Regions from separate parts of the Photorhabdus temperata genome, predicted to be linked through region 3. Evidence: predicted binding sites of a transcription regulator. Region 3 holds the regulator's gene; each other region holds the start of a gene.
What was found. Region 3 encodes CRP, which controls carbon source genes, mostly activating them, when cyclic AMP is high. Its sites were predicted from a motif close to ATGTGANNNNNNTCACAT; they were not measured.
Positions count from the first base shown of each region.

Region 1: the regulator CRP is predicted to act here: its motif matches at 5,560-5,577, upstream of msrB (peptide-methionine (R)-S-oxide reductase MsrB).
Region 2: the regulator CRP is predicted to act here: its motif matches at 4,537-4,554, upstream of yrbN (protein YrbN).
Region 4: the regulator CRP is predicted to act here: its motif matches at 2,288-2,305, upstream of LGZ99_RS03550 (CidA/LrgA family protein).

Region 1 is NZ_JAJAFX010000002.1:103,620-111,651, forward strand. Features, by position in the region: gene selD (selenide, water dikinase SelD) at 1-174, opposite strand, end outside; gene LGZ99_RS01100 (NAD(P)H nitroreductase) at 187-738, opposite strand; gene sppA (signal peptide peptidase SppA) at 909-2,774, shown strand; gene ansA (asparaginase) at 2,944-3,963, shown strand; gene pncA (bifunctional nicotinamidase/pyrazinamidase) at 3,976-4,614, shown strand; gene LGZ99_RS01120 (YeaC family protein) at 4,676-4,945, opposite strand; gene msrB (peptide-methionine (R)-S-oxide reductase MsrB) at 5,031-5,441, opposite strand; gene gapA (glyceraldehyde-3-phosphate dehydrogenase) at 5,782-6,777, shown strand; gene LGZ99_RS01135 (MipA/OmpV family protein) at 6,996-7,748, opposite strand; gene dadX (catabolic alanine racemase DadX) at 8,027-8,032, opposite strand, start outside.
Region 2 is NZ_JAJAFX010000009.1:58,775-66,806, forward strand. Features, by position in the region: gene truB (tRNA pseudouridine(55) synthase TruB) at 1-683, shown strand, start outside; gene rpsO (30S ribosomal protein S15) at 806-1,075, shown strand; gene pnp (polyribonucleotide nucleotidyltransferase) at 1,322-3,451, shown strand; gene nlpI (lipoprotein NlpI) at 3,574-4,458, shown strand; gene yrbN (protein YrbN) at 4,566-4,640, shown strand; gene LGZ99_RS05270 (DEAD/DEAH family ATP-dependent RNA helicase) at 4,630-6,570, shown strand; gene LGZ99_RS05275 (HD domain-containing protein) at 6,720-7,301, opposite strand; partial or broken gene LGZ99_RS05280 (IS982 family transposase) at 7,470-7,631, opposite strand.
Region 3 is NZ_JAJAFX010000027.1:47,743-55,774, forward strand. Features, by position in the region: gene LGZ99_RS25015 (small protein SpfP) at 395-442, shown strand; gene yihA (ribosome biogenesis GTP-binding protein YihA/YsxC) at 520-1,152, opposite strand; gene ppiA (peptidylprolyl isomerase A) at 1,459-2,028, shown strand; gene LGZ99_RS12245 (YcgJ family protein) at 2,142-2,492, opposite strand; gene LGZ99_RS12250 (aminodeoxychorismate synthase component II) at 2,736-3,311, shown strand; gene argD (bifunctional acetylornithine/succinyldiaminopimelate transaminase) at 3,435-4,646, shown strand; gene crp (cAMP-activated global transcriptional regulator CRP) at 4,687-5,319, opposite strand; gene LGZ99_RS12265 (OsmC family protein) at 5,640-6,047, shown strand; gene LGZ99_RS12270 (phosphoribulokinase) at 6,170-7,039, opposite strand; gene LGZ99_RS12275 (YheU family protein) at 7,060-7,278, opposite strand; gene LGZ99_RS12280 (hydrolase) at 7,275-8,032, opposite strand, start outside.
Region 4 is NZ_JAJAFX010000006.1:50,221-58,252, reverse strand. Features, by position in the region: gene cdd (cytidine deaminase) at 85-969, opposite strand; gene LGZ99_RS03555 (CidB/LrgB family autolysis modulator) at 1,110-1,805, opposite strand; gene LGZ99_RS03550 (CidA/LrgA family protein) at 1,808-2,236, opposite strand; gene metG (methionine--tRNA ligase) at 2,494-4,521, opposite strand; gene apbC (iron-sulfur cluster carrier protein ApbC) at 4,743-5,855, shown strand; gene udk (uridine kinase) at 6,110-6,751, shown strand; gene dcd (dCTP deaminase) at 6,807-7,388, shown strand; gene asmA (outer membrane assembly protein AsmA) at 7,443-8,032, shown strand, end outside.

The sequences.
Region 1 (8,032 bases), on a different contig from region 3:
ATTGCCAATATCATAAACCGCCGCATCATCACGCGTTTCATTACCCACCAGTAAGTGAGGATCAAGAAATTTTTCCTGTTCACTATGCAGAATGGTTTCCAAAACTTTCGGTGAAATTTTACAGCCGCACCCAGCACCGTGACTGTACTGGGTAAGGCGAACTTCTGTTGGCATAACAGACTCCGGTCAGAAGTAGCTGACAAAATTAGTCATATCCGGCGTGGCAACGTTGCCCGGCGCTTTCAAAACAGGCGTTCCAAGGTAGAGAAAACCTACTACCTTGTCATGCTCATTACAACCCAGACCAGTACGCACCGTATCATCATCAGTCCATGAGCCAGTACGCCAGATACCACCAAACCCTTGCGCCACTGCCGCCATTTGCATCGCGTGCACCGCGCAACCGGCAGAAACCACCTGTTCCCATTCCGGTATCTTGGAATTCTCCATCACCTTTGCCAGAACAGCGATAATTAATGGTGCACGATAAGGCGCACTTTTGGCTTTTTCTTCCGCTTCAACCCCCAGATTACTGTCAACGGCAGCCTGGTGAAGTAATTGTCTAAACCGATCAATCCCCTCATCCTGCATGACAATAAAGTGCCACGGCCGTAATGCGCCATGATCAGGCGCTCTCATTCCCGCGGCCAGAATATTCTGTAACGCTTCATCTTGAGGCGCCGGTGTTGTCAAACGTGATACTGAACGTCGGTTCAACAAGAGTTCTAATGCTTTCATATTTTTTCTCCTGAATAAGCTATTTTGTTATAAGCTAACATTTTCTGTTTATTTGTTAACGAATAAAAGCCCAAAAGCGGCCTTTTCGGACAATTTGACACTATTTGAAGCTGACATTTATATGTCTGGTCATTAGGATAGCCCTACTTGATCCTATCTTTGGAGATGATATGCGTATTTTATGGAAGTGGGTCGCAAGATTATTTAAATGGAGTTGGCGACTGCTGAATTTTGTTCGGGAAGTCATTTCAAACCTGATTTTTATCCTGCTTATCCTGGTGATTGTTGGCGGCTTTATGCTTTATCAACAGCCCAATAAAACGGTGGATAGTTATCGGGGAGCATTGTATGTCAATCTCACCGGTGTTGTTGTGGATCAGGTTTCCAGCCGTAACCCATTGAATCAATTGGGACGTGAACTGTTTGGTTCATCTGGCAATAAATTACAAGAAAATTCTCTGTTTGATATTGTTGATACTATTCGCCTGGCAAAAACCGATAACAAAATCACCGGTCTGGTGCTGAAACTTGACGATTTCATCGGCGCTGACCAGCCATCGATGCAGTATATCGGTAAAGCGATTAATGAGTTTAAAACCTCAGGCAAACCCGTTTACGCTATCAGTGATAACTACAACCAACCGCAATATTATCTGGCCACTTTTGCCGATAAAATTTATCTGTCGCCACAAGGTGCGGTTGGTCTTTATGGCTATTCAACGAATAACCTCTATTACAAATCCCTGCTGGATTCACTGAAAGTCACCACACATATTTTCCGGGTCGGGACGTATAAATCAGCCGTAGAGCCGGTTATGCGCGATGATATGTCTCCGGCTGCACGGGAAGCTGACAGCCGTTGGATCAACGGTCTTTGGCACAACTACCTCAATACTATCGCCGCTAACCGCAAACTTTCTGTTCATCAGGTATTCCCAGGCGCGGATGAGATGATTGCCGGTCTGCGTACTGTCGGCGGCGACAATGCCCAATATGCACTTAAACGCAAACTGGTCGATTATGTCGCTCCACGCAATATCATTGAAAGTGAAATGACAAAAGCTTTTGGCTGGGATGAGAAAAACCGACATTTCAATGCCATCAGTATTTATGATTACGCGCCACAATTGCTGGCAAATAAATCATCATCCAAGGGCAATATTGCCGTTATCATAGCGCAAGGCGCGATCGTTGATGGTCAACAGGTTCCAGGAATGGTTGGCGGTGATACAACCGCCGCTCAGATCCGTCAAGCGCGTTTGGATAATAATATCAAAGCCGTTATTCTGCGGGTAAACAGTCCTGGCGGCAGCGTTAGCGCTTCCGATGTTATCCGCACTGAGCTGGCCGCTCTGCGTGCAGCGAATAAGCCGGTCGTTGTTTCTATGGGTGGAATGGCTGCATCCGGTGGTTACTGGATCTCCACCCCCGCAAATTACATCATTGCAAACCAAAGTACGTTGACCGGTTCTATTGGTATCTTCGGTGTCATTACCACTTATGAAAACAGTCTGGATCATATTGGTATCCACACTGACGGCGTTTCCACGACACCACTGGCGGGTATTTCTATCACTAAAGGGCTCAGTAAAGAGTTCTCAGAGCTAATGCAGCTTAATATTGAGAGCGGCTATAAGAACTTTATTGGCCTTGTTGCTGACTCACGCAATAAGACATCAGAAGAGGTCGATAACATTGCTCAGGGCCATGTGTGGATTGGTAATGACGCTAAAACCAATGGATTGGTCGACCAATTAGGTGATTTCGACGACGCGGTTGTCAAAGCGGCTGAATTGGCAAAACTGGATAATCCAGAACTTGATTGGATGCAGCCGGAAATGTCATTCAGTGAGTTGCTGATGAACCAGCTGACGGCAACCACTCAAGCTATCGTACCGGAAGCTCTTCAGGCATGGCTGCCTGCGCCACTGACACAGGTCGCTCAGGCAGTAAAACAGCAAGCTGAGTTCTATCGCCATTTGAATGATCCACAAAATCGTTATGCGTTCTGTTTAAACTGCGGAGATATTCGCTAAAAAACCATCATAATGCATGATATTAGCAAAAACATGCCGTTAGAATTCCTCGGTATGATCCTGGCGATAACTTAATTAATGACGTTTTTAGCCTGACAGATACCCTGTCAGGCTTTTTTTATTTTGTAATACTCCTATAATTCAGCTGATCTTTTTACGAGGCACAGTCATGCAGAAGAAATCTATTTATGTCGTCTATACGGGCGGAACAATTGGGATGCAACGCTCATCTCAGGGATATATTCCCGTTTCCGGGCATTTACAGCGCCAACTCACCAAAATGCCCGAATTCCACCGGTCTGAAATGCCGACATTCACCATCCGTGAACATCAACCACTGATTGATTCTTCTGATATGACGCCAGAAGACTGGCAACTTATCGCTGACGATATCCGGCAAAATTACGATGATTATGATGGTTTCGTGATCCTGCATGGCACGGACACGATGGCATTTACCGCATCCGCTCTCTCTTTTATGTTTGAGAATCTGGGTAAGCCAGTGATTGTGACAGGATCACAAATTCCACTAGAAGCACTGCGTTCTGACGGGCAGACAAACTTGCTGAATGCGCTTTATCTTGCCGCTAACTATCCCGTTAACGAGGTCAGCCTGTTTTTCAATAATAAATTGTTCCGTGGGAACCGGACAGTCAAAGCACATGCAGACGGTTTCGATGCTTTTGCCTCACCAAACTGTTCCCCATTGATGGAAGCGGGTATTAACATCAAAACCTTCAATGCATGTCCGGCCCCTGCCAGCCATGGCGAATTTATCACTCATCAGATCACCCCTCAGCCCATTGGCGTGATAACTATTTACCCCGGCCTTTCCAGTCAGGTTGTGAATAATATTTTAATGCAACCGGTTAAAACCTTAATCCTGCGCTCATATGGCGTCGGCAACGCGCCACAGCATCCTGAATTATTGAAAGAGCTAAAACAGGCGACAGAGAGAGGGATTGTGGTTGTCAATCTGACTCAGTGCATTTCTGGCAGGGTAAACATGGAAGGCTACGCAACCGGTCATGCTTTGGCTGAATCCGGTGTTATCAGTGGCTACGATATGACCTTTGAAGCAACGTTAACTAAGTTGCACTATTTACTCAGTCAACCCTATAGCAGTGAAAAAATTCGTTATTTAATGCAACAAAATTTACGTGGTGAATTAAGTTATGCCGACAAATAATCTGGGAAAGAGATGAAAACAGCCCTATTACTTATTGATCTACAGAACGATTTCTGTACCGGCGGTGCGTTAGCCGTAAAAGAGAGCGAGCACGTCATTGATGTTGCAAATCAGGCAATTGATATCTGTCTGAAACACAATATCAGCATTATTGCCACCCAAGACTGGCACCCTGCTGAACATATGAGCTTTGCAGTAAACTCCGGTCAGAAGATCGGGGATATCGGTATATTGAACGGTATTCCGCAAGTATGGTGGCCGGAACACTGTGTTCAGGGGCAACATGGCGCTGATTTCCATCCACAACTGAACAAGCAGGCCATTATTGAGGTTTTCTACAAAGGCGAAAATCCACAGATCGACAGCTACAGCGCTTTCTTTGATAACGGCCATCAGAGTAAAACCCGGCTTGACGATTGGCTGCAAACAGAGCAAATTGAACGCCTGTTTATTATTGGTATTGCCACTGATTATTGTGTGAAGTTTACCGCGCTGGATGCGCTGGCATTAGGTTATGAAACCTGGGTAATCACTGATGGTTGTCGGGGAGTTAACCTCAGTCCAGGTGATAGCCAATCCGCATTCAAAGAGATAAAAACACAAGGCGCGATCCTGATAGAGCTTGCCCAGTTAGAAAGCGCCCTTTTCTGATACCCATCAAGGCCAGGCTGAGTTCAACAAACTCAGCCTTTTCATAGCCATCTTGCGAAGATTATGGCTTAAATGTTGCCACCATTTCAGACTGAAAGGCCGCTTTCAGTTCTTGTTTACTCTTCATCACCAACTGACCATCAGTACCGATTGTCATATGCTCAGGTTCATGGTTATGCCTTGCTTGCCATAACATAATCATTTGCAGGCTATTCTCTTTCTGCTCTACAGTTAAAGGCTCACCATCCTGCCATTTACCCAGTTCGACTGCCTGAACCAGGCGTTGATATATCTCTGGTGTCATTACTGATAACAGATCATCCAGTTCCATTGATATTTCCTCATTATTTTCCAGAATTAGCTGAAACGATTTTTCTTACATAAATTAACGGCGATGCCGGCAATGATAAAAGTGTCTAACCGGCTGTTTTATCACCTGTATTTTCATCAGTGAAACTTAACGCAGCCGAGTTGATACAAAAACGTTCTCCTGTTGGTTTCGGACCATCAGGGAACACATGCCCCAAATGAGCGTCACAATGGCGGCAACGAACTTCAATACGCTGCATATTATGATTATTATCATCAAGATACAGCACCGCATCATCACTGACAGGCTGGTAAAAACTCGGCCAACCGCAGCCTGAATCAAATTTAGTATTGGACATAAATAACGGCTGCCCACAGCACAGACAATGATACACGCCACTTTTTTTATTATGTAGCAATTTCCCCGAAAATGGCGGTTCCGTCCCGGCATTCTGGGTAACATGACGCTGAATATCAGTAAGCTCTGTATAAAGGGAAACATCAGGATTCTTAGCCATAACGACCACCTTAATAAGACTCATGTTTTCAATAAAATCAAATGATAATAACAAAAGATTAACATTACATCAGTGGAATCTATTTTAAGCGGTTAACTAAAGATGTTTATCCTACTATTTGTGATGTGACTCGCATATCTAACCGATTAACTTTCAATATCTGTCGGTGCCCCGATAATGATGGGCGGATCGATTGCTGGTACCGTATAGCAAGCGTCTGAATGGTGTACTCAAAGTCGATGTTTTTCGACTATTGACACGATTCCGCTTGACGGCTGGCAAGGTTTTGGTAACTTTAGTAATAATTTTTAATTCACTAAAAAATAGCTGGTGGAACACTATGACTATCAAAGTAGGTATCAACGGTTTTGGTCGTATTGGCCGTATTGTTTTCCGTGCTGCACAAGAACGTTCAGACATCGAAATCGTCGCAATCAACGATTTGCTGGACGCCGAATACATGGCTTACATGCTGAAATACGATTCAACTCACGGTCGCTTCAATGGAACGGTTGAAGTAAAAGACGGCCATCTGGTTGTTAACGGTAAAACTATCCGTGTTACAGCAGAAAGAGATCCCGCTAACCTGAAATGGGATGAAGTGAGCGTTGATGTTGTTGCAGAAGCAACAGGTATCTTCCTGACTGATGAAACTGCACGTAAGCACATTACCGCGGGTGCGAAAAAAGTGGTTCTGACCGGCCCGTCCAAAGATGACACACCGATGTTTGTTATGGGGGTTAACCACAAAGCTTACGCAGGCCAGGACATCGTTTCCAATGCCTCTTGCACCACTAACTGTCTGGCGCCGCTGGCTAAAGTTATCAATGATAAATTCGGCATCGTTGAAGGCCTGATGACCACTGTTCACGCAACCACTGCGACGCAGAAAACAGTGGATGGCCCTTCTGCGAAAGATTGGCGTGGTGGTCGTGGCGCCGCTCAGAATATCATCCCATCTTCTACCGGTGCAGCGAAAGCAGTAGGTAAAGTTATCCCTGAACTGAACGGTAAACTGACCGGTATGGCTTTCCGTGTTCCTACTCCTAACGTCTCTGTTGTTGATCTGACTGTACGTCTGGAAAAACCAGCGACTTATCAGCAAATCTGTGATGCCATCAAAGACGCCGCTGAAGGTGAACTGCAAGGCGTTCTGGGTTACACCGAAGATGACGTGGTGTCTAACGATTTCAACGGCGAAAAACTGACTTCTGTATTTGATGCAAAAGCCGGTATCGCTCTGAATGACAACTTTGTGAAGCTGGTTTCCTGGTATGATAACGAAACAGGTTATTCTAATAAAGTTCTGGATCTGATCACTCACATCTCTAAATAACTGAGTCATCACCTTGCCTGAAAAGAGCTGCCTTTCTGGCGGCTCTTTTGTTTTAATCTGTTTACAACATGCGTTATTCTTGGGCCATGCCCAGCGCACATTTCGGTTGTCATTCGTTGCCGGAAAGACCATCCGTAAATATCTTAAAAAAAACCACAAAAAAGACTGAATACAATCCGGTGAATTCAGTCTCTATCCGGTATTATCGTTTCGGGTAATTAAAAACTATATGTAATACCTGTCCAGACAATACTTGAATATGATTTATTAACCATTGGGCTATCTTTAATTTCAGACGGTAGCCATTCAACACGCCCCATCATAAATACAGACCATGTCTGGTTAAATTCATAATTGGCAGATAATTCCAGGTAGGGAGTCCAACTATCACCTGGCGTATATTTTTCCAACCCGCTACGATGTGATTCACGCTCTTTAATACCATATTCGTAACGATTTTGTTTTTTACTATTCCAGACCACACCTAATCCTGGTTGTAATGACAAACTCCCTATTTCAAAGTCATATAAATAAGCCAGGTCAACCGTGATCCCTTTACTGTTACTTAAAGTATCCGCCGCAAAAGAACTGCGTAACGTTCCCCAATCTTCAATATGACGATAACTAAAACCGCCCATCATGGTATCGCGACGTTTATCCAGCTTTTTCAGCTGCTTATCTTCATTGTCTTTTGGGCTGAAACTTTGAGGATAATAATACACATCCAAAGATAATTTATCTTTCGGTTCGTTCCACAAATAATACCCAGCAGCTAAAGTATGAAAATAGAAATTGTCAGTTTCATAATTAACCATTGGAACAGGTGACACTTTATCTTTACTCTTTACTCCCTTATAAGGTGGTGACTGAGCCAGAACAGATACGCCAACTGACCACTGCCCTGCATAAGCTACCGATGAAGAAAAACAAAAAGTGATGGCTGCCGCTAGAACTTTTGCTTTGTTGATCATTATTAACTATTTCCTATAAAACAATTATGCGATTGGCTATTATCAAGTGTAAGTGTAAAAGATCATCTCCCTTATTTCCAAGAATAACATAGTATTTTTGTCCAAAAAGCACTATATGTCTAAATTATGCTTAATTTTCTTAACGAAAACATACAGATTATATGTGAAAAACAAATATATTAATTTAGAGAAATCGATAACTTATTTTCTGAATAATACCAGCAATAAATTATTATTTATCATTCTCTCAATCAGAGCAAAACCGTCCTATCTGGTATTTAATG
Region 2 (8,032 bases), on a different contig from region 3:
ATTCACACGGACAGATCATCAGTGAAAGAGCAATCCGGCTAAATCAGGCTCAGCTTAATGAAGCTTTGGCTAAATTCCGTGGTAATACTATGCAAATCCCTTCCATGTATTCTGCACTGAAACATCAGGGGAAACCACTGTATGAGTATGCCCGTCAAGGTATTGAAGTAGAACGGGAAGCACGGCCAATTACGGTCTATGAATTACAGTTTATCCGCTGGGAAGATGATGAACTGGAATTGGAAATACACTGTTCGAAAGGAACTTATATTCGCACTATTATTGATGATTTAGGCGAATTATTAGGTTGTGGCGCACACGTTATTTATTTACGTCGTTTACAGGTAGCGAATTATCCAAGTGATCGAATGGTTACGCTTGAGCAATTATATGAATTGCAAAAGCAGGCCGAAGATCGGGAAATACCTGTAGACGAATTAATTGATCCGTTGTTATTACCAATGGATAGTGCAGTTGCTCATTTCCCAGAGGTTAATTTACTTCCGGTAGTTGCGGCTTATTTTAAACAAGGTCAGGCGGTACGAAGTGCTAAATCTCTGGCTCTGGTTGAGAGTATGGTGCGCGTAACTGAGGGTAATGAACGCAAATTCATTGGCATTGCTGTTATCAATGACGATGGGCTTGTTGCTCCTCGCCGTTTGGTTGTTGAAAGCCGGGATTAGGGTATTTGGGGTTATCTTGCGCTTAACTTATTTGCAGCGTAGAATGGCGCAGCTATATGTTGGGTGGCTGAATTAGAGATCGGCACCCGTAATTTTAATTTATGTATTTTTGGAGTTGTAATATGTCTCTAAGTACTGAAGCAAAAGCGCAAATTATTGCTGAATTTGGTCGTGATGCGAATGACAGTGGTTCTAGTGAAGTGCAGGTTGCTCTGCTGACTGCACAGATTAACCACCTGCAAGGCCATTTTTCAGAGCACAAAAAAGATCACCATAGCCGTCGTGGTCTGCTGCGCATGGTTTCTCAGCGTCGTAAATTGCTGGACTATCTGAAGCGTAAGAATGTAACAAGTTACACTGCGCTGATTGGGCGTCTTGGCTTACGTCGCTAATCAAGCAAGTTTCAGTGGAAAGGGGCCATATATGGCCCCTTTTCTTCTGAGAAATCATCATATGTAGCAGCATAAGAATGCTAATGATGATTTTTGGGTAAGGCTCTTCGGTTACAGAGGTTCGCGCGGCTAATGAGAGTGCTTAAAGGAATGAGACCTGTCATTAGTCGCGAGGATGTGGCATGAAGAGATCATTCATTGTTGTCTGCTGAATATAAAAGACAACGTTAACGAAAGGATATTATTTTGCTGAATCCGATTGTTCGTAAATTTCAATATGGTCAACATACCGTTACTATCGAAACTGGTATGATGGCTCGCCAGGCCACGGCTGCTGTCATGGTCAATATGGATGACACTGCTGTATTCGTCACTGTTGTTGGTCAGAAAAAAGTAAAAGCTGGTCAGGATTTTTTCCCGCTGACGGTTAACTATCAGGAGCGTACTTACGCCGCAGGCCGTATCCCTGGCAGCTTCTTCCGTCGTGAAGGTCGCCCAGGAGAAGGCGAAACGTTGGTAGCCCGTTTGATTGATCGCCCTTTGCGTCCTCTGTTTCCGGAAGGTTTTCTGAACGAAGTTCAGATTGTAGCGACTGTGGTTTCTGTCAATCCACAAATTAACCCGGATATCGTTGCAATGATTGGCGCTTCTGCTGCGCTGGCATTGTCTGGTATTCCATTCAATGGCCCGATTGGCGCGGCCCGCGTTGGTTATATTAATGATCAATATGTACTGAACCCAACCAGTGATGAGCTGAAAAACAGCCGTCTGGATCTGGTGGTTTCAGGTACTGCCGGTGCTGTTTTGATGGTGGAGTCTGAAGCAGATCTGCTGACTGAAGAGCAAATGCTGGGTGCGGTAGTGTTCGGTCATGATCAACAACAAGTGGTTATTGATAACATTAATGCGTTGGCTGCGGAAGCGGGCAAAGAGAAATGGGATTGGGTGCCAGAACCTGTTAACCAGGCGCTGCATGATCGTGTAGCTGAATTGGCAGAAAGCCGTCTGGGTGATGCTTATCGTATCACTGAGAAACAGGAGCGTTATGCTCAGGTTGATGCTATCAAAGATGAAGTTACAGCTGCGTTGTTGGAACAGGATGAAACTTTGGAAGAAGCGGAAATCCATGAAATTCTGGGCAGCTTAGAGAAAAATGTTGTTCGTAGCCGTGTCCTGAGCGGTGAACCACGTATTGATGGCCGCGAAAAAGATATGGTTCGTGCGTTGGACGTACGTACTGGTGTTCTGCCCCGTACTCACGGTTCTGCATTGTTTACCCGCGGTGAAACTCAGGCTCTGGTTACTGCGACGCTGGGGACAGAACGTGATGCACAGATCATTGATGAGCTGATGGGCGAACGTACAGATCGCTTCTTGCTGCACTATAATTTCCCTCCCTATTCTGTTGGTGAAACAGGTATGATGGGGTCACCAAAGCGTCGTGAAATTGGGCATGGCCGTTTGGCTAAACGTGGTGTATTGGCAGTCATGCCAAAAGCTAACGAGTTCCCATACACAGTTCGTGTAGTTTCTGAAATTACAGAATCTAATGGTTCATCTTCAATGGCATCTGTCTGTGGAGCATCTCTTGCGTTGATGGATGCAGGTGTGCCGATTAAAGCCGCTGTTGCTGGTATTGCAATGGGCTTGGTGAAAGAAGGTGATAACTTTGTTGTGCTGTCTGATATTCTGGGTGACGAAGATCATCTGGGTGACATGGACTTTAAAGTAGCGGGTAGCTGTGAAGGTATCAGCGCGCTGCAAATGGATATCAAAATTGAAGGTATCACCCGTGAAATTATGCAAGTTGCGTTGAATCAGGCAAAAGGTGCGCGTTTGCATATCTTGAGCGTGATGGAGCAGGCAATTACCACTCCACGTGATGATATTTCTCAATTTGCACCACGCATTCATACTATCAAGATCAACCCTGACAAGATCAAAGATGTTATCGGTAAAGGTGGTTCGGTTATCCGTGCACTGACTGAAGAAACCGGGACTACCATTGAGATCGAAGATGATGGCACAGTGAAAATTGCTGCAACTGATGGCGAAAAAGCAAAACATGCAATCAGTCGTATTGAAGAAATTACTGCGGAGATCGAAGTTGGCCGTATTTACGCCGGTAAGGTAACCCGTATCGTTGATTTCGGCGCATTTGTTGCTATCGGTGGTGGTAAAGAAGGTCTGGTGCATATTTCGCAGATTGCTGATAAGCGTGTTGAGAAAGTGGCTGACTATTTGCAGGTTGGTCAGGAAACATCAGTTAAAGTACTGGAAATTGATCGCCAGGGCCGTGTTCGCCTGAGCATCAAAGAAGCAACAGCCGGCACAGCTGTTGAGGAAGCACCACCAGCACCACAATCAGCAGAATAAATTTGATGTCATAAACGGTGTCTTGTAAAAAAGCGCCGTTTAATAGACTCAGGGCAGGAGGCCCAATAAATGCAATAGGTGATAGGGCATTCTTAATCAATGTCTGACTTTGGGAGTAGGAAATGAATTTTTTTCTGCGCTGGTGTTATGCTGTAGCAATACTTATTTTGGCAGGATGCAGCAGCAAGGATTGGCGTAAAAACGAAGTTTTTGCTATTCCATTACAACCTTCATTGCAGCAGGAAGTTATTCTGGCCCGTATGGAACAGATTCTTGCGAGTCGATCATTGACAGAAGATGAGTACGCACAGCTTTTATATGAGAGGGGTGTGCTGTATGATAGTCTCGGGCTGAGAGCTTTGGCACGGAATGATTTTTCTATTGCCTTGTCTATTCGGCCTAATATTCCAGAGATTTTTAATTATCTGGGAATTTACTTTACGCAGGCTGGCAATTTTGATGCCGCCTATGAAGCGTTTGATTCTGTATTAGAGCTTGATCCAACTTACAATTACGCGCGTCTGAACCGCGGCATCGCGTTGTATTACGGTGGCCGGTATAAGTTAGCGCAGGATGATCTGCAGGCGTTTTATCAAGACGATCCAAATGATCCCTTCCGTTCGTTGTGGTTGTACCTGGTGGAAAAAGAATTTTATCCTAAAGGAGCGATGGTAAACTTGTCGCAACACTACGAAAGAGCGAACCGGGGGCAATGGGGCTGGAATATAGTTGAATTCTATTTAGGCAAAATCAGTGAATATACATTGATGGATCGCCTGAAAGAGAATGCAACGGATAACACTTCGCTCGCTGAGCATCTCAGTGAAACTGACTTCTATTTAGGTAAACATTACCTAAGTCTGGGGGACAAGGATAGCGCATCTGCGTTATTCAAGCTGACGGTGGCTAACAACGCACATAACTTTGTTGAGCACCGCTATGCATTGTTGGAATTGGCGCTGTTAGGCCAGGAACAAGACGACCTATCAGAATCGGACCAGCAATAGCTGACGAACATTTCGAGATCGATTAGTAAAGTCCATCATCTTGACCGATGAGGGCTTGTTTGTTCGTTTAATTAAATACTTTGAGCCAGTTCACATTTTAAATGAAAATGACCGAAATTTTTTTCAATGCGTTATGTAGACTGGCCGCCATAACTAATGAGGCACCATTACATGACCACTGAGACTGAAATCTCTTTTGCTGATCTGGGTTTATCAGCACCTATTCTTTCTGCACTGGGAGATCTTGGCTATGAAAAGCCATCTCCAATCCAGCAACAATGTATTCCCCATTTACTAAATGGCCGTGATGTGTTGGGTATGGCACAGACCGGCAGCGGTAAAACGGCGGCATTCAGCTTGCCTTTACTGCATAACATCAATGCTGAGCTGAAAGCTCCGCAGATCCTTGTGCTGGCACCGACTCGTGAACTGGCGGTACAGGTAGCTGAAGCGTGCTCAGATTTTTCTAAACATATGCGTAACGTGAATGTTGTTGCTCTGTATGGTGGGCAACGTTATGACGTTCAATTACGTGCTTTGCGCCAGGGCCCACAAATTGTTGTAGGTACACCTGGGCGTCTTCTGGATCACCTGAAGCGTGGTACTTTGGATCTTTCTAACCTGAGCGGTTTGGTTTTGGATGAAGCAGACGAAATGCTGCGTATGGGCTTCATCGAAGATGTTGAAAACATCATGAGCCAGATCCCGGCAGAGCACCAAACTGCGCTGTTCTCTGCAACGATGCCGGAAGCTATCCGCCGCATCACTCGTCGTTTCATGAACGATCCTCAGGAAGTGCGTATCCAGGCGAGTGTAACTACCCGTCCTGACATCAGCCAGAGCTACTGGTCTGTTTACGGTATGCGTAAAAATGAAGCACTGGTGCGTTTCCTGGAAGCTGAAGATTTTGATGCTGCGATTATTTTCGTGCGTACCAAAAATGCAACGCTGGAAGTGGCGGAAGCACTGGAGCGTAGTGGTTACAATAGTGCGGCCCTGAACGGTGATATGAACCAGGCACTGCGTGAGCAGACACTGGAACGTCTGAAAGATGGTCGTTTGGATATTCTGATCGCAACGGATGTTGCCGCGCGCGGTTTGGATGTTGAGCGTATCAGTCTGGTTGTTAACTATGATATTCCAATGGATGCGGAATCTTATGTTCACCGTATTGGCCGTACAGGTCGTGCGGGGCGTGCTGGTCGTGCGTTGCTGTTTGTAGAAAACCGTGAACGCCGCCTGTTACGTAACGTTGAACGTACAATGAAGTTGACTATCCCTGAAGTTGAACTGCCGAATGCCGAGTTGTTGAGTCAGCGCCGTCTGGAAAAATTCGCAGCTAATGTACAGCAACAACTGGAAAGCAGCGATCTGGAGCAGTACCGTGCTCTGTTGTCCAAATTGCAACCTGCGGAAGATTTGGATATAGAAACTCTGGCAGCGGCGTTGTTGAAAATGGCACAAGGTGAGCGTCCGTTGATTCTGCCACCAGATCCGGTTCGCCGTCCTCGTCGTGAGTTCAACGAGCGTGATGATCGTCGTCGCAATAGTTTCGATGATCGTGGTGATAGGGGTGAACAACGTGGTGATCGCCCTCGCCGTGAGCGCCGTGATGTTGGCGAAATGGAACTGTACCGTATTGAAGTGGGTCGTGACGATGGTGTTGAAGTTCGTCATATCGTTGGTGCGATTGCTAACGAAGGCGATATCAGCAGCCGTTATATTGGTAACATCAAACTGTTTGCAACTCATTCAACAATTGAGCTGCCAAAAGGTATGCCAGGCGAAATATTGTCTCACTTTACCCGTACCCGTATTCTGAATAAGCCAATGAATATGCAGTTAATGGGTGATGCACAGCCATTTGAACGTCGCGAACGCCGTGGTGGCCCACGTAATGGTAATGGTAACGGTAGTGGTAATGCTCCTCGCCGTGATCGCGAGAATTTCAACGGTGGTGGTCGTCGTTTCAGCGGTGAACGCCGTAGTGGCGAAGGTCGCGGTGGTGAAAGTCGTGGTGAAGGCCAAAACCGTAGCAATTTCCGTGGCCGTAGCGATGATAATGGTTCATCTGCTCCACGCCGTCGTTATAACAACAGCAACGCGCAGTAATTGACTGATATTTAAATGATAAAACGGCTCCTTTTTACAGGAGCCGTTTTTGTTGTCAGTGCACTGCAATCTACCGAGTGTTTCAATCGCGGTGTGCTCAGTTTTCTTGGGGATTGCTTCCTTTTAGTGGTATTTGGCTTTCAGGTTGTTTATTGAATCTCATCATTCAACTGTTCTAAGTACCCTTTCATATATGATACCCGCTTGTGGGCCTCATTTTTGCCGGCTGTAGTTTGCATTGTCTCAGGGAGCCGAAAAAGCTTGGTGTAAAAATGATCCACGGTATACATTTTGTCATTTGGTTCCCTATCAACACAAAATGGATCAATTTCAGAATACAGCTGACTGTTGGATGTTATACCGACCTGAATGCACCGGGCGATACCGATTGCGCCAAGTGCGTCTAGACGGTCTGCATCCTGAACGATCCTCGCTTCTAAGGTTGTCGGTACTATATTTGCACTGAAACTGTGGGCGACAATTGCATGATGAATGTCTGAAAGGTATTTCTGGGGGTAGGCTATCTTTTCCAGAAACGTGATCGCTATATCAGCAGCAATTTGTGAACTTCTCCCTCTGTCTGGATGATTTTTGGGGAGAGCATAACAATCATGCAGGTAAGCTGCGGGTATGATTACTTTACTGTTTGCTTTCTCTTGCAGACATAATCTTTCTGACGTTTGTACTACCCTCATAATATGGTTGATGTCATGTGCAGGATCCGTATTCATTTCTTTAGAAATGAACTCTCGGAATAGCATTTCATACCTGTTTAAATGTTCCATGAAAATGACTTTTTTTAAAAAGTTGCTGGGGGCTGTTGGCATTTCATATAGATAACCATACCAGAAAAAAGCTGGGAACAATAATTTCGTTCATATACTTAACCTGAATTCTGGTTAAGCCGTCACTAACCTATCCATTTCTGAGCGGGAAATATTCAGTGACGGTTTGTTCTCTTTGAGACAATAAGCGATGAGTCCTTCCAACACATTCAACATTAATCCCTGTATACTACGGTGTCGTGAGTGCTCTATCTGTGAAATATCCTTTAACTGATCTAATTATGTTGATGCTTTTTTGGCATCGTTTTCATCACAGCAAAAACCAGGAAGGTAAAAAATGAGTGTAGCACTATTATGAAACCTTATTTATTTTTAATTTATTATCATTAAAACAAATTAAACATAAATACAAAATAGTGTCTTACACCTTCATTGCATAATATAACTCTTATCCCTTAGTATATATTTATATTTTTTCAAAAAAACAACATCATTAAATCAATAAATAATCTATTAATATATAGCATTGCCACAATCTATCTTTTATATTAATTTTCACTGCGTAAATTTTTCTGTTTCGCAAAATAATTTTAATATCATTATTAATGTATTTTACCTATGAACAGTAAATTTAATAAATACGCAAAATCAATAGCAAATTTAAAAACTATGAAGGA
Region 3 (8,032 bases):
ACTATTCTCCTGGTTAAGGTCGTATCGGATTTATTCTTATCCACAAGGTATTTATACGAAAAACCATGCCATTGCGAGGGAGTTTATCAGTTATTTTACTCTCACTAAGTAATATTATTAGTTAAATAAATTTTTTGTAGTGGAGGGTGATTGTATGAGTATGTGTTATTGAAAAAGTATATTGGAATATTTTTTGTATTCACTCGTAATGATTTATTGTGCCATGCGTATTTAGATCCAGATCGCATAAATATGTAATTAAACTACATTTACTGGCGGTTTAATGAACAAAACCCCAAGCTGAATCGAGATAATCATTGAAAATAAATTACAAAAAGGCTTTTTCTGAGAAATAAAATAGGGTAGAGTTATTGGCGTAGGGTACAGAGGTAAGATGTTCTATCTTTCAGACCTTTTACTTCACGTAATCGGATTTAGCTGAATATTAGCTGCCCCAGTCAGTTTTGACTGGGGCATTTTTTTATTTGAGTTTAGTGGGTGGGAATAACAAAAGCGGTATTAGCTATGGTTTTCAATTTGGACGGTTGGTTGACTGAACCATATGTCCAGTTTTTGTTGTAATTTATCGATCCCGATTTTTTTCAGGGCGGAGAAATATTCCACTTGAATATCTCCATTGAGAGCTGCTAACTCTTCACGTACTTTATTCAACTGGTTTTTACGGGCACCAGATGTCAGTTTATCGGCTTTAGTCAGCAATGCCATAACTGGTACATGCATTGCCACCGCCCATTGGATCATCTGTTGATCAAGGTCTTTCAATGGATGACGGATATCCATCAGCACCACTAGCCCAAGCAGGCATTCACGTTTTTGCAAATATTCACCCAGTGCTTTTTGCCATTTACGTTTTATCTCTTCCGGTACTTCGGCATAGCCATAGCCGGGTAAGTCAACCAGACGAATACCTTCTTCTACTTCGAATAAATTGATGAGCTGTGTGCGGCCTGGTGTTTTGCTGGTACGGGCGAGGCTTTTTTGTTTCGTCAGGGCATTTAGCGCGCTGGATTTACCCGCGTTTGAGCGACCGGCAAACGCGACTTCAATGCCCAGTTCTTGAGGCAGATGGCGAATATCAGGTGCGCTCGTGATAAAACGGGTCATATGATAGTTGTGGTTTTTGATGGTCAAAATGGTTATCTCCCTGAGAAATGCACTGAATATATGCCAAAGGAGATTATACCGATAGCCACTGTTGGTTGACAGGATTAAAAATAATGACATATTTCTGATGGGTTAAGCCAAACTTGCTATTTTGCCGTCAATTATTGCCTTATTTGTGAAATAAAATCTGATCTATTGTGAGAGGATAAATTTTTATCCAAGGCATCAACCGATTGATATCGTAAATGTAAGTAAATATTGAGCACTATGCTGAGGAGATTATTAGAATTGATTTCAGCTTGTGTTGTTGACCTTAATATATAGGAATCCAGAATGTTTAAACGTATTTTAGTAACGCTTGTAACTGCATGTTCTCTGAGCGCAATGGCACCTCTGGCTCTGGCTGCGGGTGAAACCCATGTGAAGCTGATGACAACAGAGGGTAATATTGAACTGGAATTAAATAGCCAGAAAGCGCCGATTACAACCAAAAACTTTATTGAATACGTCAATGAGGGCTATTATAACAATACAATTTTTCATCGGGTAATCCCTGGATTTATGGTTCAGGGGGGCGGTTTTACCAAAGATTTGCAGCAGAAAGCGACTAAAGAAGCTATTAAAAATGAAGCGGATAATGGGCTGCGTAATTTACGCGGAACGATTTCCATGGCGCGTACCGCTGATAAAGACAGTGCTACTAGTCAATTCTTTATCAACGTAGCGGATAATGCTTTCCTTGATCATGGTCAGCGTGACTTTGGCTATGCAGTATTTGGTAAAGTCGTAAAAGGTATGGATGTTGTAGATAAAATTTCTCAAGTAAAAACTGAAAATGTTGGTCCCTATCAGAATGTGCCGGTGAAACCCGTGGTTATCCTGTCTGCTAAGATTATTCCTTAACTTTTTTCTGAGACATTAATGATCAACTGCGATTATGGCAGTTTCTGGTCTCTCGGTGAATTTTCATCTGATTAACAATTTGGGCCTTCATTTAATGCAGGCCCGTTTTACCGTTATTCATACAGCTTCTTGGTAAATTCTTTATTTTCTTCGGTTCGTGGATAATATCTGTCTTTGTAACACTTCTTCTCTTTACTCTCACAGTGAACACCATTACTCAAAGTGTAGGATGAAGGGTCAAAATCTTTCCCATCACCAATCATTTCTTTCAAGTGTTTCGAAGCTTTTTTCCCTAAATATCTCTCGGTGAGTTTTAGCGATAAACCTTGCTGATCAGCGCAGTATTTTCCTTTTTTATCACAAATAACCCCTTTTGCCGGGAAGAAAATATTTGCAGCTTTAGTTGCAGCCAGCGCGGGGAAGGACAACAAAAAAAGAGATGCTATAATCAGTTTTGTCTTCATAACAATTACCTTACTTATTGAATATCAAAAAGAGCCTATGTTTTGTAGCGGTATGAGAGTAAGTTGGTTGAGGAAAAAGTAGTCATTGATTTTGTTACACTATGCTGCAAGTGCTTATGTGCTATGATAGCCGCCCCGTTGTCGTTAGGCCGTTTTACCTGAAATCATGTTGTTCATGATAAACAAATTGCAGGATTGGCAGGACAACAAATACAGCGATAAAAATGGGTAGGATAGACTCCTATGTTATTAATAATAGATAACTATGATTCTTTTACGTATAACTTATATCAATATTTTTGTGAATTGGGAACAGATGTTTTAGTCAAGCGTAATGATGAATTACAGCTTGAAGATATTGAGCGATTAGCGCCTACACATCTGGTTATTTCCCCAGGCCCTTGCACCCCAAATGAAGCAGGAATTTCTCTGGCTGCGATTTCTCATTTTGCGGATAAATTGCCGATTCTGGGTGTTTGCCTTGGGCATCAGGCAATTGGGCAGGCATTCGGCGCCAGTGTAGTAAAAGCTAGGGAAGTGATGCATGGGAAAACTTCTGCTATTCATCATAATCAGCAAGGTGTGTTCAAAGGGCTTAACCGGCCATTAACGGTTACCCGTTACCATTCATTGGTGATTGCCGCAGAGACTTTACCAGCCGCATTTGAAGTTACTGCATGGAGTCAGCATAACGGCAATGTAGATGAGATCATGGGAATTCGTCATCGTACTTTGCCCTTGGAAGGTGTGCAGTTCCACCCTGAAAGTATTCTCAGCGAGCAAGGGCATCAGCTACTGAGTAACTTCCTTAGATATTAACCAGATACCAATAATTTCTTCATTTATTCATCTTTTTCATTTGCCCATCTTTGATTTTTTATGCATATTCAGTGATTATAATTTCATTTTTGAATGGCGTATATATAAAAAACGGGTGGGAAAATGATGGAGCATGCCGCAGTAAACAGAAATACATACGATCAAGTCATGTTGCCAATTTATTCACCGGCACAGTTTATACCGGTGAAAGGGCAAGGCAGCCGTGTATGGGATCAGCAAGGGAAAGAGTATATTGATTTTGCCGGTGGTATTGCTGTTATGGCTTTGGGGCATTGTCATCCTGAGTTAGTGGATGCTTTAAAGCAGCAAGGGGAGAAACTTTGGCATATCAGTAATATTTTCACCAATGAACCAGCTTTGATACTCGCGCAGAAACTGATTGATGCAACTTTTGCGGAGCGGGTATTTTTTGCCAACTCGGGAGCGGAAGCGAATGAAGCTGCATTTAAGCTGGCGCGTCATTATGCCATTACCCGTTACCATCCATATAAAACCAAAATCATCGCATTCCATCAGGGGTTTCATGGTCGTACCCTGTTTACGGTCTCTGTTGGTGGTCAACCAAAATACGCTGATGGTTTTGGGCCAAAACCCGCAGATATTATTCATGTGCCTTTTAATGACTTAGATGCAGTAAAGGCGGTCATGGATGACCATACTTGTGCTGTTGTATTAGAACCTGTTCAGGGAGAAGGGGGAGTCACGCCGGCGACACCCGCATTTATTCATGGGTTGCGTGAACTTTGCGATAAGTATCAGATATTGTTGGTATTTGATGAAGTACAAAGTGGAATGGGCCGTACCGGTAAGTTATTTTCTTATATGTATTATGATGTTGTGCCGGACATTATCACCACAGCGAAGGCGCTGGGAGGTGGTTTCCCTGTCAGTGCTATGCTGACTACAGCGAATATCGCTTCGGTGATGGTGCCGGGAACTCACGGCACAACTTATGGTGGTAATCCGCTGGCTTGTGCGGTTGCAAATGCTGCTTTTGACATTATCAATACGCCAGAGGTCTTGGATGGTGTTGAAAAACGTCATCATTTGATTGTGAATTTTCTGAATGATATCAATCAAAAATATTCGATATTTGGTGAAATCCGTGGCAAGGGATTGCTGATTGGTGCGGAACTAAAAGCGCAGTATCAGGGAAAATCTAAAGAGATCCTGCAACTGGCGGCTGAAAATGGTCTGATGTTATTGAGTGCCGGTAATGATGTACTGCGTTTCACGCCTTCGCTGATTATCAGTGAAGAGGAGATAGCCCAGGGGATGGAACGGCTGGAGAAGGCAATTAGTCAGTTGGTGTAAATAAAAATCAGCGCAATATAATGCGCTGATTAATTAGGAATTAACGTGTACCGTAAACAACAATTGTTTTGCCGTGTGCGGAGATCAGATTTTGATCTTCCAGCATTTTTAAAATACGGCCAACCGTTTCACGGGAACAGCCAACAATCTGACCAATTTCCTGACGAGTGATTTTGATTTGCATTCCGTCCGGGTGGGTCATTGCATCTGGTTGTTTCGCCAGATTCAGTAAAGTCTGAGCAATCCGGCCGGTTACATCCAGGAAAGCCAGGTTACCGACTTTCTCAGAAGTTGTTTGCAAACGGCTTGCCATTTGGGCAGATAAACGCATTAAAATATCTGGGTTTACCTGAATCAGTTGACGGAATTTTTTATAGGAAATTTCCGCTACTTCACAGGCGCTTTTGGCCCGTACCCAGGCTGTACGCTCTTGTCCTTCTTCAAATAATCCAAGCTCGCCAATGAAATCTCCCTGGTTTAAATAGGAGAGGATCATCTCTTTGCCTTCTTCATCTTTAATCAAAACCGCAACAGAACCTTTTACGATGTAGTAAAGCGTCTCTGCTTTTTCGCCTTGATGAATAAGCGTGCTTTTGGATGGATATTTATGAATATGGCAGTGTGACAAAAACCATTCAAGAGTGGGGTCTGTTTGTGGCTTGCCGAGAACCATTCGCTTCATCCTCTGTTGTTATCGCTGCCTAAATAACACGAGAACCTAAAAGTTTCTCGTCAGGCTGGCTTAAAAGACACTAGCTTAACATATTAGTTTGCTGAAAAACCGACAGGTGAGGGTTTTATATAGGTTATCTGAAATTTGAAACTTGAGTATTGATCTTAACCCATATATACCCAGACCTGCTTCTGTTTTTAACACAGGAAAAGGCTTCTGTCTTGTCTTGTATTGTTTCAGCACAATAAACCGCTCATTAGATTGCCAGTTTAATACTGAAAGAGTAGGCTTTGATGCAAAAAATGACTTAAGGGGTACTTATGCAAGCGCGGGTAAAATGGGTTGAAGGGTTGTCTCTTTTGGGGGAGTCGTCTTCGGGTCATCAGATAATGATGGATGGAAATGCCGGCGATAAGGCACCGAGCCCAATGGAAATGGTATTAATGGCAGTTGGCGGTTGCAGCACGATTGATGTTATTTCTATTTTGCAGAAAGGTCGATATGACATAAAAGATTGTGAAGTGAAATTAACTTCTCGCCGTCGTGAAGAGGCGCCACGCTTGTTTACTTCTATTAATCTGCATTTTATTGTTACCGGCAAGGATTTATCAGATAAAGCAGTTGAACGCGCCGTCACGCTTTCCGCAGAGAAATATTGTTCTGTTTCGTTGATGTTGGGGAAATCAGTTGAACTTACCTACAGCTTTGAAATTAAAGAGGCAGAGTAAGATATTATTTCCTGATTGAAAAATAACGACAGGTAACTAATATCAGTTACCTGTTTTTTTAACTGAATAATATGAGAAGTGGATTCAAACGCTGAGTTTTCTGGATTTATCCCAGGTTTTAATCAACAAATTTTTTCCCCTTCCAGTAATCGCTGTACCAATGGCGTCATAATTAATTCCATGGCCAGTCCCATTTTTCCACCGGGAACTACGATGGTATTAATGCTTGAAACAAATGAACCTTGTAACATTGATAAAAGATACGGGAAATCAATTTGAGTGAGGTCACGGAAACGGATGACAATAAAACTTTCATCCAGGGATGGAATGGCTTTGGCTGAAAATGGATTGGACGTATCAACAGTCGGGACGCGCTGGAAATTTATATGTGTCCGGGAAAATTGGGGGGTAATGTAGTTAATATAATCATCCATAGAACGAACAACGGAATCCATCACCGCTTCCTGTGAGTGTCCCCGTTCTCCGGTATCGCGGATAAGTTTCTGTATCCATTCAAGGTTGACAATCGGCACCACCCCCACTAGCAGATCGACATGACTGGCAACATTATGTTGTGGTGTTACCACGCCACCGTGCAGGCCTTCATAAAACAGCACATCGGTCTGCTTTGGCAAGGCTTCCCACGGAGTAAATGTACCGGGGAGCTGGTTGTAAGGAACCGCGTCATCATAGGTGTGAAGGTACTTACGGCAACGGCCTTCACCCGCTTCACCATAGTCAATCATGGTTTTTTCCAGCATGCCAAAATCATTGGCTTCTGGCCCAAAATAACTGATATGTCTGCCTTGCTCCTTGGCTTTACGGATTGCTGCGTCCATTTCAGGGCGGGTATAGCGATGGAAACTATCCCCCTCTATCTGTGCTGCGCTGATGTTAAGTTGCTGGAAAATCTTACGGAAAGCTAAACTGGTTGTTGTTGTTCCGGCACCGCTGGAGCCGGTAATCGCAATAATCGGATGTTTGGCAGACATAAGCAGTAAACTCCATAATGTTAAGAATGGAACATTTCTTTTGGCATAATATTGATGCTTTCATGCAGTTCAGACCACACCAGCATAACATCCCCCTGCTCCAACTGACGACGTATGTCAGCGACTTTCTGCTCAAGGGATTTTTCATATTCGCCGTAGTCAGTGCCTTCCCGCAGGATAAAACTCTCTATCAAATTTAGCAGAGTTTCTGGCTCCAGCTGTTGCCATGGAATAATCATCGTTGTTGCTCCAGATAAGATGACAGCCAGCCTGGAATACGTTGTTCCAGCCACATTTGTGGTTTTTTGAGTGAACCGCTGACAAAGCCGACATGTCCACCATGTTCTGTCAATTGGTATTCAATATTTTTGGGTAAGGTGTTGAGATCAGGGATGACTTCTGGCGCCATAAAGGGATCGTCTTTGGCATGAATAATCAACAGTGGCACCGTAATGTCAGACAGGCGTGGCAGAGCGCTGCACTGGTGGTAGTAGTCCGCTGCATCTCTAAAACGGTGGATTTTTGCGGTTACAATTTCATCAAATTCACGAATATGTTTCAATCCTTTTACTTGGGACAGATTGATAGGCAGAGAACCTGGGTAGCGTAGCAATTTGCGGGTAACATTACGTTTCAGATTGTTAAGCAAATAGCGCTCGTAAACCTGAGAAAATCCTTTTTCTATCCGGCTGGAACAGGCTTCTAACATCAGAGGGGCAGAAACAATAACTGCCGCATTGAGCCGGGCCTGTGTTTTTTCTTCTGCCAGATAGCAGGCCAGCATATTACCGCCGACGGAATAACCCACGGCTGAGGTTGGCACATCACCGTAGGTCTGTTTTAACCAGTTCAGAAAATAACGGGCATCTCCTGTTTCGCCAGAATGATAGAGACGTTTTTGGCGGTTCGGTTCACCACTGCATCCACGGAAATGCATGACAACGCCAAGCCAGCCTTTTTTCTGACAGATACGAAGCAAACCGTGAGCATAAG
Region 4 (8,032 bases), on a different contig from region 3:
TAGCTTCAGATGTTTTGAGGTCGGTTCAACGATATTGAGATACCTATGATCTGAATGGAGGGAAAAGCGCATTTTTCTCTGAATTCAGAACGTATGATACTCAAATTTACTACAGCCTAGTGCAGCAAGTGTGGATTGAGTTGCACTTTGTTGGGACAAGTCGCTGTTTTTTCTCTCAACTAATACCGCTCTTTCGATAGACAGACAATCACCACCAGAAATATTCATCAGGATCAGGGCAGCTTGCAACGGGGGTAAACTTGGGTTAAATGCGGCATTTTCTGCATAACGCCCAGGATAGATTTTTCCATCTTTTCCCAGCAGTGCTATACCACTGTATGAATTGCTGTATGGAGCGTGGCTTCGGTTTGCCGCATCTAGTGCGGTTAGTACAAGTTTATCAGTGGTTTCTAGTTTATAACCATGATTAACCGGGTCCATCAACAGAGTAGTGATACCCAAATCGTTTGGACCGAAAGCGTCTGGTAAATAGTGACCTAATGTTGAAGGTGCCTGTTTTGGCAAGTGGATCTCTAATTGTGTGTCACTATTAAGTTCATTCATAAACTGGCGGCAGTGACCGCATGGAGAGTAATTAACCGTGATAGATACCAGTTTTTTCTCGCCGCGTAACCAGGCGTGAGTAATAGCACATTGTTCCGCATGAATAGTTTGCTGTAATGGCACATTGGTAAATTCCATATTTGTGCCGAAGTAGAGATTTCCGCTTTCGCCACGGGCAATTGCGCCGACATTAAAATGTGATATCGGAGCCAGGGAACATGCCGCTGCAAGTGGCAGCAGGGCGATAGCCAATGTGTTATCGTCAAAGCCACAGGTTTTCTTGACCGATTCAGCTTGTTCAGCCGTCAACATGGCAGGAAAGTTGTCGTTTCCTGCATAAGGCAAAAGTGCGCCCTGTAGTTTAGATGGCAATTGTGCCCAGATAGAGCGAAAGCGAGCTTGCATAGAATGATCTCCAAATTAACTTAAGATCATTCTAGATGCTCTGATTAGATTTTTAATGTGACAAGCATCACAAAAATAATGAAAATTATGTAATTAAAGTTGGTAATTGAGAGATTTGTATCAAATTTTTCAACGGGTAATTAACTAAATAGATATAGCAGCACTGGGAATATAAAAGGGGCAGTCAGTGAAGTAATGATACCGCAGGTCATCAATGCTAATGAACTGTATGCGCCTTCAACAAAATTGACTTCTGTACAACGGGCGGTGCCTAAAGCATGTGATGCCGTTCCCATTGCCAAACCACGCGATGCTTTGGTTTTCACTTGCAAGAGATCGAACAGGCTATGACCAAATATTGCCCCAAGAATACCGACAAAAATGACGCAAGCGGCACTGATTGCCGGAATACCACCGATTGCATCTGCTACTGCCATTGCGATCGGCGTAGTGACTGATTTAGGCAGTATCGAGGCGGCCATTTCAGGTGTTGCGCCCATCCACAATGCAATAGCTGTACCTGTAACCATAGCGACAATACTGCCGATAAAACAGACACTGATAATGGACTTCCATTGGGAGCGGATCTGGTGCAACTGTTCATATAAAGGAAATGCCAGCGCAACCACGGCGGGCTGGAGCAGATCATTAAGAATTCGGCTGCCGGCGAAATAGTGCTCATAAGGGGTATTGGTTATTAACAATATTGGAATCAGTACAGCGATAGAAACCAATAAGGGATTCAGAATAGGAATTCTGAATCTTAGTGAAAGTTTTCTGGCGGCGTAGAATACAATCAATGTTAATGGCAGTGACCACCAAATGTGACTTAACATACTTATTTCTCTTGTTTTTCTTGTTTAGTCTTAACTTCTGATACAGAGCCAATAATTGAACGTTCGCGGTGAACATAATGGGAACTGTAAGCAACAATAATCATAACCATTGCGGTGCTGATCAGGCATGAGAGGACAATCGGTAATATCTGTTGGCTGAGTTGATCGTAATAATTCATAACGCCTACACCAATAGGCAGAAACAGCAGGGTCATATTTCTCAGTAACAGACTGCAACCTGGTTTTGCCCAGTGGGCAGGGATCAATTGGAAAGCCAATAAGACAAACAATATCAACATACCGATAATGCTGCCGGGGACTGCGATGGGTAACAGAGCAGAGATGGCATTGCCTGCCAACAAACATAGATAAATCAGTACAAATGCTCGCAGGTACTGCCAACCTATAATCAGTACTTCACGAAACGACATAACAAAATTCCTAATTCCAGTGAGGAATTCATCATACAATTAACCCTGGGAATGTGCCATAGATCACATTCAAAAAAAGCGGGGACCATTGTTGATCCCCGCTTGTAAGATATATACCCTTCATCTTTCAAGTTGCTGCTTTGTTGGCTGCGTTCACTTACCCCAGTCACATCGTTATCTATGCTCCTGGGGATGCGTTCACTTGCCGCCGCGCTGCAACTTGAAATCTATTGGGTATATTGGCAATAAATTGACTGTTATTTAACCTGCATACCCGGTTGTGCGCCACTGTCAGGACTGAGCAGGAAGATATCTTTTCCGCCAGGCCCAGCAGCCATCACCATTCCTTCAGAAATACCGAAGCGCATTTTACGCGGAGCCAGGTTAGCAACCATTATAGTTAAACGGCCATCCAGTGCTTTTGGATCAGGGTAGCTGGAGCGGATACCGGAAAACACTTGGCGGGTTTCACCACCAAGATCCAGCGTCAGCTTCAGCAGCTTATCTGAGCCTTCTACAAAATCAGCCTGTTTGATAAGGGCGACGCGCATATCAACTTTGGCGAAATCATCAAAAGTGATTGTATCCTGAATCGGATCTTCTGCCAGTGGACCGCTGACTTTTTGTGGTGCACTGATGCTTTCTTTAGACGCAGTAACCATCGCATCGACTTTATCCATATCAATGCGGTTAAACAGGGCCTTAAAGGTGGAAACCTGATGATCCAGCAGAGGTTGTTCAATGCCATTCCAGGTCAGTTCTGTATTCAGGAAAGCTTCTGCGCGTTCTGCCAGACTTGGCAAAACCGGTTTCAGGAAAGTCATCAGAACGCGGAACAGGTTAATGCCCATTGAACAGATAGCTTGAAGATCCGCATCACGGCCTTCTTCTTTTGCCACAACCCACGGAGCTTGCTCATCCACATAACGGTTTGCCAAATCAGCCAATGCCATGATTTCACGGATTGCTTTACTGAATTCGCGATTGTTGAACTCTTCTTCAATCACTTTCGCGCCATCAATAAACTTCTGGTAAAGCGCCGGATCAGCCAGTTTATCCGCCAGCTTGCCACTAAAGCGTTTATTGATGAAACCCGCGTTACGGGAAGCCAGGTTAACAACTTTATTAACGATATCGCTGTTAACACGCTGAACAAAATCTTCCAGGTTCAGGTCGATATCATCAATACGGGAAGAGAGTTTGGCCGCATAGTAATAACGTAGGCAGTCTGCATCCAGATAATCCAGATAAGTGCCGGCTTTGATAAACGTACCGCGGGATTTGGACATTTTCGTGCCGTTGACGGTGACGTAGCCGTGAACAAACAGATTTGTTGGTTTGCGGTAACCGCTGCCTTCCAGCATGGCAGGCCAGAACAAGCTGTGGAAATAGACAATGTCTTTACCAATAAAGTGATAAAGATCGGCGGTGGAATCTTTTGCCCAGAACTCATCAAAGCTCAGATTGCCGCGTTTGTCACACAGGTTTTGGAAAGAACCCATATAGCCAATAGGCGCATCCAGCCAGACATAGAAATATTTGCCCGGTGCATCAGGAATTTCGAAACCAAAATAAGGTGCATCACGGGTGATATCCCACTGCTGTAAGCCGGATTCAAACCATTCCTGCATCTTGTTAGCAACCTGTTCCTGTAATGCGCCGGAACGGGTCCATGCTTGTAACATGTCACTGAATGCAGGTAGATCGAAGAAAAAGTGCTCTGACTCACGCATTTCTGGCGTTGCGCCGGAGACAGCAGAACGTGGGTTAATCAGTTCTGTTGGGCTGTAAGTTGAACCACAAACTTCACAGTTATCGCCATATTGATCTTCTGCCTTGCATTTCGGGCAGGCGCCTTTTACAAAGCGATCAGGCAGAAACATCCCTTTCTCAGGATCGTATAACTGAGAAATAGTGCGGTTCTTAATGTGGCCGTTCTTTTTCAGCGCCAGATAGATTTCAGTTGATAATTCCTGGTTCTCTCTGCTGTGTGTAGAGTGATAGTTATCATAGCTGATTGAAAAGCCAGTAAAATCCTGATGATGCTCCTGATTCACGGCGGCGATCATCTCTTCGGGAGCAATACCCATTTGCTGTGCTTTCAGCATGATTGGTGTTCCGTGAGCGTCATCGGCGCAGATAAAGTGAACCTCTTTGCCGCGCATTCGCTGAAAACGGACCCAAATATCTGCCTGGATATGTTCCAGCATGTGACCAAGATGGATTGGACCGTTAGCATATGGCAACGCACACGTCACCAATAATTTTTTTGCGACTTGAGACATAGTAAGGATCTGACTTCCAATAAATGAAAAGGGAGTTTGATGTTACCTGATCAAAAAAATTGTCGCTAGGGTAACTCTTGATCTTCGCGGGTTTTATTGGATAAAAATTGAATCAGTGAGTGAGAAGTGGGTTTTTGTTGCTGACCTTATCCGAACTCATTGGGTTCTGTTATGATGAAAGGATGGCTTTATAGTTAATCATGACAATCAAAGGAGCCGGGATGAGCGCAAAATCCCCCGAGCAGACCAACCCTGACCTGCTGAAATCTCAGGTAGCAAAAATACTTGCTACCTTTACACACCTGACACTGGAACGCGATCTGACAGCTCTGAAAGCGCTGCATCACTGTACGATGCTTGATGAGGTTCTGCACATTGAATTGATAATGCCATTTGTCTGGCAGCGTGGTTTTGAAGCGCTGAAAGAGGCGACAACGCAAAAATTGCAGTCAGTGACCGGGGCAAAATCTGTTGCGTGGAAATTGAACCATGATATCAGCACATTACGCCGCGCTAACGATTTGCCGGGAATTAATGGTGTCCGTAATATTTTGGCTGTCAGCTCAGGTAAAGGTGGCGTGGGTAAATCCAGCACTGCGGTAAACCTGGCATTGGCGTTGGCTCAGGAAGGGGCCAAAGTCGGTATTCTGGATGCGGATATCTACGGTCCTTCGGTTCCGAGCATGTTGGGAACCACCAAAGAACGCCCAACTTCCCCGGATGGGCAGCATATGGCGCCTATTATGACTCATGGCCTTGCCACTAACTCTATTGGTTATCTGGTGACGGATGACAATGCCATGGTATGGCGTGGCCCGATGGCCAGCAAGGCATTGATGCAGATGCTACAGGATACATTATGGCCGGATCTTGATTATCTGGTTATTGATATGCCACCGGGGACCGGTGATATTCAGCTTACGTTGTCGCAAAACATCCCGGTCACGGGGGCGCTGGTGGTGACAACGCCTCAGGATATCGCCTTAATTGATGCGATGAAAGGCATTGTCATGTTCCAAAAAGTGAAAGTTCCTGTACTGGGAATCGTTGAAAACATGAGTGCGCATATTTGCGGCAACTGTGGTCATCTGGAGCCTATTTTTGGTACCAGCGGGGCAGAAAAACTGGCCGCTAAATATCATTGCAAACTGTTGGGACAAGTTCCTCTGCATATTTCGCTACGTGAAGATCTTGACCGTGGAGAGCCTACTGTTATCAGCAATCCTGATAGTGAATTCACGGATATTTACCGGGAAATTGCGGCAAATATTTCTGCACAGATGTACTGGCAGGGTGAGAAGATACCGACCGAGATCTCATTTCGCGCTGTTTAATACCCATATTTGCCATATTCGATTAGTCGTAACGGGTCATGATATTTTCATTACCCGTTTTTTGCGTATCGAAGAAAGAATTCTTTTCAGATTCATCTCTGTTGCATGGTTTTTATGCGAAACGCTTCGAAAAAAATGAGACTTAATCTTGTTTACACTGGAACAGATATCATTAACTCCCTATAATCTCGCCCGACTTAGCACTCTTAGGTGCTTTGTTCCCCATTTTTTCTAGAATCAGGTTAATCTCTATTATGGCTGACGAAGCACATCAGTGCACAATTGTAGGAATTTCTGGTGCATCTGCCTCAGGTAAAAGTCTCATTGCGAATACACTTTACCGTGAATTACGCGCTCAGGTTGGTGATCACAACATCGGTATTATCCCGGAAGATTGTTACTATAAAGACCAAAGCGATCTGTCAATGGAAGAGCGTTATAAGACCAATTATGACCATCCAAGTTCCATGGATCACAGTCTGCTCTTTTCTCACCTGCAAGATCTGAAAGCCGGTAAATCAATTGAATTACCACAGTATGATTATGTCGTTCACACCCGCAAGTCAGAAGCGATTCATTTTGCACCGAAAAGAGTTATTATTCTGGAAGGTATTCTACTATTGACGGATAAGCGCTTGCGCCAGGAGATGGACTTCTCTATTTTCATTGATACCCCGTTGGATATTTGCCTTATGCGTCGTATTAAACGGGATGTTAATGAACGGGGACGTTCTCTGGATTCTGTGATTGAGCAATATCATAAAACTGTACGTCCAATGTTTCTGCAATTTATTGAGCCATCAAAACAATATGCAGATATTATTGTGCCGCGCGGGGGTAAAAACCGCGTAGCGATTGATGTGCTGAAAGCCAAAATTGGTCAGTTCTGCGAATAATAAAACTTTGCTTGTCAGGCATTGATAAGCATCATCGTATTTGAGAGGGAAAAGAATGCGACTCTGTGACCGTGACATTATTAAATGGCTTGATGAAGGTAAATTGGTCATTTCTCCGCGTCCGCCGATTGAACGAATTAACGGGGCAACGGCTGATGTGCGCCTTGGAAATCAGTTTCGTGTTTTCCGTGGTCATACTGCCGCGTATATTGATTTGAGTGGCCCAAAAGATGAAGTGAGCGCTGCCCTTGATCGCGTGATGAGCGATGAAATTATCCTGCCTGACGATGAGGTTTTTTTCCTCCACCCCGGAGAGTTGGCACTGGCTGTCACTCTGGAATCCGTCACATTGCCTGATGATTTGGTGGGCTGGCTTGATGGACGTTCTTCTCTTGCCCGTCTTGGATTGATGGTGCATGTGACGGCGCACCGCATCGATCCGGGCTGGCATGGTCAGGTTGTTCTCGAATTCTATAATTCGGGTAAATTGCCTCTGGCGCTGCGTCCGGGTATGGTGATCGGTGCGTTGAGTTTTGAACCGTTATCTGGCCCGGCTGATCGTCCATATAATCGTCGTCAGGATGCAAAATATAAAAATCAGCAAGGTGCGGTGGGTAGCCGTATTGATGAAGATTAATGTTTTTATCGGTTACTGAGTCGCATTTACCGTTTTAATAAAGCTGAGGAAGTCATGAAAAGATTACTGACGACACTGGTTATTTTGCTGGTCGTGATTATTACCGGTTTAGCGGCATTAGTCATGTTAGTGAACCCGAATGACTTTCGTGCTTATATGGTTAAGCAGGTGCAAAAGAAGAGTGGCTATCAGCTTGTTCTGCAAGACGGTATGCGCTGGCATGTCTGGCCAAAACTCAGCATTATTACCGGGCGCATGTCATTGACTGCACCGGGAGCGGCGCAGCCGGCAGTGACGGCAGAAAATATGCGCTTGGATGTGGAGTTGTGGCCACTGCTTTCCCACCAGCTTGCAGTTAAAGAGGTGATGTTAAAAGGGGCGGTGTTGCGATTAACCCCGGAAAGCAAAGTTCAGGAAAAAGAGAATGCCCCTGTTGCACCGAAAGGAAATACAGCAAATCCTGTCGCTAAAGGGGAACGCTGGAAACTTGATATTGCCAGAATTAAAGTCGCTGACAGTTTACTTATCTGGCAAAGCGATGATCACGTTCAGTTGAATGTCCGCGATATTAATCTGCTAATGAAACGGGGTGATCAAAACCATATCAGTGTGGAATTGAGCAGTAAGGTCAGTAAGAATCAGCA